2 linked regions of the Thermus thermophilus genome follow. The protein of the gene in region 1 binds, or shares a complex with, the protein of each later gene. Links are inferred from orthologs where the notes say so. Each region holds a gene or a part of one and is shown on either strand. Other genes may lie near its edges.

The links.
Region 2: the proteins of glmM (region 1) and cdaA are in contact, whole or in part, in a crystal structure (PDB 7OJS), measured with the Bacillus subtilis proteins. The link is inferred for Thermus thermophilus from one-to-one orthologs.

Annotation. Positions count from the first base shown.
Region 1 is NZ_AP025158.1:1,062,608-1,065,801, reverse strand. Bases 25-2,911 are described here. They hold glmM (phosphoglucosamine mutase), read left to right. Parts: upstream 25-754; coding sequence 755-2,068; downstream 2,069-2,911. Other genes in these bases: queA (tRNA preQ1(34) S-adenosylmethionine ribosyltransferase-isomerase QueA), read left to right, coding at 2,623-2,911; TthTMY_RS05720 (NYN domain-containing protein), read left to right, coding at 2,078-2,620; polA (DNA polymerase I), read left to right, coding at 25-730. In the rest of the region: more of polA, read left to right, coding at 1-24; more of queA, read left to right, coding at 2,912-3,194. UniProt on the Bacillus subtilis protein: Catalyzes the conversion of glucosamine-6-phosphate to glucosamine-1-phosphate. Glucosamine-1-phosphate is used for cell wall biosynthesis.
Region 2 is NZ_AP025158.1:50,967-54,042, forward strand. What follows is about bases 25-2,793. They hold cdaA (diadenylate cyclase CdaA), read left to right. Parts: upstream 25-930; coding sequence 931-1,656; downstream 1,657-2,793. Other genes in these bases: TthTMY_RS00285 (phosphopentomutase), read left to right, coding at 25-927; TthTMY_RS00295 (YbbR-like domain-containing protein), read left to right, coding at 1,649-2,458; def (peptide deformylase), read left to right, coding at 2,464-2,793. Outside these bases: more of TthTMY_RS00285, read left to right, coding at 1-24; more of def, read left to right, coding at 2,794-3,042; fmt (methionyl-tRNA formyltransferase), read left to right, coding at 3,039-3,076. UniProt on the Bacillus subtilis protein: One of 3 paralogous diadenylate cyclases (DAC) in this bacteria, catalyzing the condensation of 2 ATP molecules into cyclic di-AMP (c-di-AMP). Upon expression in E.coli leads to c-di-AMP synthesis.

The sequences.
Region 1 (3,194 bases):
GGGCCAGAGGATCCGCCGGGCCTTCGTGGCCGAGGAGGGCCACCTCCTTTTGGCCCTGGACTATAGCCAAATAGAGCTCCGGGTCCTCGCCCACCTCTCCGGGGACGAGAACCTGATAAGGGTCTTCCAGGAGGGGAAGGACATCCACACCCAGACCGCAAGCTGGATGTTCGGCGTCCCCCCGGAGGCCATAGACCCCCTGATGCGCCGGGCGGCCAAGACGGTGAACTTCGGGGTCCTCTACGGCATGTCCGCCCACCGCCTCTCCCAGGAGCTTTCCATCCCCTACGAGGAGGCGGTGGCCTTCATTGAGCGCTACTTCCAGAGCTTCCCCAAGGTGAAGGCCTGGATAGAGAAGACCCTGGAGGAGGGGAGGGCGCGGGGCTACGTGGAGACCCTCTTCGGAAGAAGGCGCTACGTGCCCGACCTCAACGCCCGGGTGAAGAGCGTCCGGGAGGCCGCGGAGCGCATGGCCTTCAACATGCCCGTCCAGGGCACCGCCGCCGACCTCATGAAGCTCGCCATGGTGAAGCTCTTCCCCCGCCTCCAGGGGACGGGGGCCCGCATGCTCCTCCAGGTGCACGACGAGCTGGTCCTGGAGGCGCCTAAAGACCGGGCCCAGGAGGTGGCCGCCCTGGCCAAGGAGGTGATGGAAGGGGTCTACCCCCTGGCGGTGCCCCTGGAGGTGGAGGTGGGGATGGGGGAGGACTGGCTTTCCGCCAAGGGCTAAAGGAGCCCTGGTATAGTGGCCGCCATGAGGCGCTACTTCGGCACCGACGGGGTGCGGGGGGAGGCGGGAAAGCCCCCCTTGACCCCGGACTTCGTCCTAAAGCTCGGCCAGGCGGCGGGGGCCTATTTCCTTACCCAGGAGAAGAGGCCCGTGGTCCTCCTCGCCAAGGACACCCGGGAGTCCTCGGACCTCCTGGAGGCTGCCTTGGCCGCGGGGCTCATGAGCCAGGGGGTGCGGGTGGAGCACCTGGGGGTCCTCCCCACTCCCGGGGTCGCCCACCTCACCAAGGCCCTCAAGGCCACGGCGGGGGCGGTGATCTCGGCGAGCCACAACCCCTACCAGGACAACGGCATCAAGTTCTTCGGGCCCACGGGGGAGAAGCTTCCCGACGAGGCCGAGGAGGAGATTGAGCGGCTTCTTTCGGAAGACCACCCCACCCGGGGCATCGGCACCGTGGGGGACTTCCGGGAGGCGGAGAGGATGTACCTGGACTTCCTCCTCGCCCACGCCCCGGACCTCACGGGGCTCAAGGTGGGCCTGGACCTCGCCCACGGGGCCACCTACCGCATCGGGCCCAAGCTCTTCCAGAAGGCGGGGGCCGAGGTCATGGCCTTCTTCAACACCCCGGACGGCCGGAACATCAACCGGGGGTGCGGCTCCACCCACCCCGAGGCCTTGAGCCGCTTCGTGGTGGAGCTCGGGCTGGACCTGGGCCTCGCCTTTGACGGGGACGGGGACCGGGTGCAGTTCATAGACCGCAAGGGGCGCCTCTTCCACGGGGACCACGTCCTCTACCTCGCCGCCTTGGCCTTTGGGGAGAAGGGGGTGGTGGGGACGGTGATGAGCAACATGGCCCTGGAGGTGGCCCTAAGAGAAAGGGGCCTCGCCTTCCACCGGGCGGCGGTGGGGGACCGGTACGTCCTGGAGAAGCTCAAGGAGACGGGCCTGGCCCTGGGAGGGGAGCCCTCGGGGCACGTGATCTTCCTCCGCCACCACACCACGGGGGACGGCCTCCTCACCGCCCTCCTCACCCTGAAGGCCCTCAAGGCCCTGGGCGGGGACCTCGCCGACTGGTACGAGGCGCTTCCCCTCTACCCCCAGGTGCTCCTCAACGTGCGGGTCTCCGACAAGGCCAAGGTGATGGCCGACCCGAGGCTTGGGGAGGCCGTCCGCGAGGCCGAGGCCCGGCTAGGGGGAAGAGGCCGGGTAAACGTCCGCCCCTCGGGCACGGAGCCCGTGATCCGGGTCATGGTGGAGGCGGAAGAAGGGGCAGAGGAGGTGGCGCGGGAGCTCGCCGAGCGCGTCCGGGCCCTCTCCCAAGAGGCCCAGGCGGTATGATGGACCCCGATGGCGGAACCCCTCGGCCACTACCAGGAGCAGCGGGTAGGGGTGTTCGTGGACACCCAGAACCTCTACCACTCGGCCCGGGACTACTACGAGCGCAACGTCAACTTTGAGAGCCTCCTGCGCTTCGCCGTGGGGGGAAGACGTCTGGTGCGGGCCACCGCCTACGTGGTGGAGAAGGAGGGGGACACCTCCGCCTGGCCCTTCATCTACAAGCTTTCCACCATCGGGTACAAGGTCCGCCGGATGTACCTCACGGTGAAGGAGACGGGGGAAGGGGGGCGGCCCATCTACTCCGGCAACTGGGACATGGGCATCGCCGCGGACATGGTGCGCCTCATGCCCTACCTGGACGTGGTGGTCCTGGGGAGCGGGGACGGGGACTTCGTGGAGATCCTCGAGGTCCTGATGGAGCGGGGCATCCGGGTGGAGGTCATCGCCTTCCGGGAGACCACGGCCCAAAGGCTCATTGACGCCGTGGACCGCTTCACCCACCTCCCCGAGATCCCCGGGGCCTTCATGGAGCCTCGGTCGCCTGAGCGCTAGCCATGGAAGGCCTGGAAGCCTACGACTACCACCTCCCTCCCGAGCAGATCGCCCAGGAAGGGGTGGAGCCCCGGGACATGGCCCGGATGATGGTGGTCTACCGGGAAGGCCCCTTCCGGGTGGCGCACAAGCGGGTGCGGGACCTGCCCGAGTTCCTGCGCCCGGGGGACGTCCTCGTCTTCAACGAGAGCAAGGTGATCCCGGCGAGGCTTCTCGCCAGGAAGCCCACGGGGGGAAAGGTGGAGATCCTCCTGGTGAGGGAGCGCTCCCCGGGACTTTGGGAGGCCCTTTTGGGCCCCGCGAGAAAGGCGCCCCCCGGGACCCGGCTTCTCCTCCTCTCCCCCAAGGACCTGGCCCCGGTCCCGGGCCTCGAGGCGGAGGTGGTGGGGGTGGAGGAGGACGGGGTGCGCCTCCTCCGCTTCCAAGGCGACCTCATAGCCCACCTGGAGGAGGTGGGGGAGGTGCCCCTTCCCCCCTACATCAAGGCCAAGATCCCCATGGAGCGCTACCAGACGGTCTACGCCAAACGCCCGGGGTCCGTGGCCGCCCCCACCGCCGGCCTCCACTTCACCCC
Region 2 (3,076 bases), 1.0 Mb from region 1 along the record:
GTGAACCCCGGCAAGGACACCACCACGGGGCACTGGGAGTTCGTGGGGATCCACCTGGAAAAGCCTTTCCGCACCTTTCCCCAGGGGTTTCCCGAGGACTTTCTCCGGGAGTGGGCCGAGGCCATCGGGGTGGGAGGGTGGCTTTTGAACCGCCCCTACTCGGGGACGGAGGCCATCCGCGACTACGGGGAGGCCCACCTTAAGACGGGCTACCCCATCGTCTACACCTCCGCCGACTCTGTCTTCCAGGTGGCGGCCCACGTGGACGTGGTTCCCGTGGAGGAGCTCTACCGCTTTTGCCAGGTGGCCCGGGAGAGGCTCGTGGGCGAGCTCCAGGTGGCCCGGGTGATCGCCCGGCCCTTCGCCGGGGAGCCGGGGAGGTTTTACCGGCTGGAGCACCTCCGGAAGGACTTCGCCCTGGAGCCCCCGAGGAACGTCCTGGACGTTTTGCGGGAGGGGGGCCTCGAGGTGGTGGGGGTGGGGAAGATCCCCGACATCTATGCGGGGCGCGGCTTCACCCGCAAGGTCAAGACGGAGGACAACCGGGACGGTCTGGAGAAGACCTTGGCCCTCATGGGAGAGCCCTTTTCCGGCCTCCTCTTCACCAACCTGGTGGACTTTGACTCCAAGTACGGCCACCGCCGCGACCCCGAAGGGTACGGGAGGGCCCTCGTGGAGCTGGACGCCTTCCTCCCGAGGCTTCTTGCCGCCTTGGGACCCGAGGACCACCTCTTCCTGGTCTCGGACCACGGCAACGACCCCACCTTCTTCGGCACCGACCACACCCGGGAGTACGGGATGCTCCTCTGGGTGGGGCCGGGGGTGGAGGGGGACTTGGGCACCCGGGAGACCTTCGCCGACCTCGGGGCCACCTGGGCCCGCCTCTTCCGCCTGGCCTGGGACGGCCCCGGAACGAGCCTTGTCTGAGCCATGCCCCTCACCTGGCGCGACCTCTTGGACATCTTCCTTGTGGGCGTCCTCCTCTACTCCCTCTACCGCATCCTCGCCGGTACCCGGGCCCTGAACCTCGTCCGCGGCGTTTTGGTCTACCTCGCCACCTGGTTTCTGGCGAGCCTCCTCGGCCTCTCCACCCTAAGCTGGATCCTGGGAAACGCCGCCACCTTGGGCGCGTTCGCCCTCATCGTGGTCTTCCAGCCGGAGCTTCGCGGGCTTCTGGAGCGGCTTGGCCGGGGCCAGGGGGCGCTTAGGCCCCCCCCGGTGGCCTTGGAGCTGGAAGAACTCCTCCTCGGGCTTCGCCGCCTGGCCGAGCGGCGCCACGGGGCCCTCCTCGCCCTGGAGCGGCGCACCCCCTTGGGGGAGTATGCGGCAAGCGGCGAGGTGCTGAACGCCCGGCTCTCCGCCCGGCTTCTGGAGACCCTCTTCTACCCCGGCACTCCCCTGCACGACGGGGGGGCCATCGTGCGGGAGGGGAGGCTGTTCGCCGCGGGGTGCGTCTTCCCCCTCTCCGAGGTGGGCATGGGCCTCGGCACCCGGCACCGGGCGGCCTTGGGCCTCTCCGAGGTGTCCGACGCCCTGGTCATCGTGGTGAGCGAGGAAACGGGGGCCATCCGGGTGGCCGAGGGGGGGAGGCTCTCCCCGCCCCTCTCCCTCGAGGCCCTGCGGGCGCGCCTCAAGGAGGTGGTGCGGGATGCGTGACTGGCCCGCCTTCCTGCTGGCCCTCCTCGTGGCCTTCGCCCTCTGGTACAGCCTCCAGGAGCGGGCCCCCGTGGTGGAGCGGAGCCTCAGGGTCCCCCTCCAGGTGGTGGGGCTTGGGGAGGGGCGGCGCGCCCTGGGCCTTCCCCGGGAGGTCCTCCTGCGGCTTAGGGGGCCTGCGCCCTTGTTGGAGGGGCGGGCCCTTCCCGTCTCCGCCTACCTGGACCTCTCCGGGGCCGAGGGGGAGGTGGTGCGGGAGGTGCGGGTGGCGACCCCTCAAGGGGTGGAGGTCCTCGAGGCGGTGCCCGCCCGGGTGGGGGTGGTGGTGGAGGTGGAGGCCCAGCGCCAGATCCCCGTGGAGGTCCTGGCCCAGGGGGCCTGGGTCCTCACCGACCCCGCCTTCGTGGAGGCGGTGGGGCCGGAAAGCCGGGTGGAGGCCGCCGTGAGCGCCGTGGGCCTGGACCTGGGGGACGAGGTGGCCCTCTTCCCCTTCGGCCCGGAGGGCCCCTTGGAGGGCGTGGAGCTCCGGCCCAACCGGGTCCGGGTGGTGGAGCGCCGGGAGGCCCTTTTCCTCAAGGAGGTGCCCCTCTCCCTGAAGCCCCCCCCGGGGCGCCGCCTCCTGGACTACGCCCCCAAGACGGTGCGCCTCGTGGGCCCGCGGGAGGCCCTGGAGGGCCTTACGGGGGTGACCGCCACCCTCCAAGAGGACCTGGGCCCGGGGGAGGCGGAGGTGGCGCTGGCCCCGGACCTCCCCCCGGGGGTCCAGACCCTGGGACCGGTTCGGGTGCGGGTTGCGCTAGAATAGCAAGGATGGTCTACCCCATCCGGCTTTACGGAGACCCCGTCCTCCGCCGCAAGGCCCGGCCCGTGGAGGACTTCTCGGGGATTAAGCGCCTGGCGGAGGACATGCTGGAGACGATGTTTGAGGCCAAGGGGGTGGGGCTTGCCGCCCCCCAGATCGGCCTCTCCCAGCGCCTCTTCGTGGCGGTGGAGTACGCCGACGAGCCTGAGGGGGAGGAGGAGAGGCCCCTGAGGGAGCTCGTGCGCCGGGTCTACGTGGTGGCGAACCCGGTGATCACCTACCGGGAGGGGCTGGTGGAGGGGACGGAGGGGTGCCTCTCCCTGCCCGGCCTCTACTCCGAGGAGGTGCCCCGGGCGGAGCGCATCCGGGTGGAGTACCAGGACGAGGAGGGCCGTAGGCGCGTGTTGGCGCTCGAGGGGTACATGGCCCGGGTCTTCCAGCACGAGATAGACCATTTGGACGGGATCCTCTTCTTTGAGCGCCTGCCCAAGCCCAAGCGGGAGGCCTTCCTGGAGGCCAACCGGGCGGAGCTCGTCCGCTTCCAGAAGGAGGCCCGGGCCTTGCTGAAGGAGCTTTCCCAGGGATGAGGGTGGCCTTCTTCGGCACCCCCCTTTGGGCCGT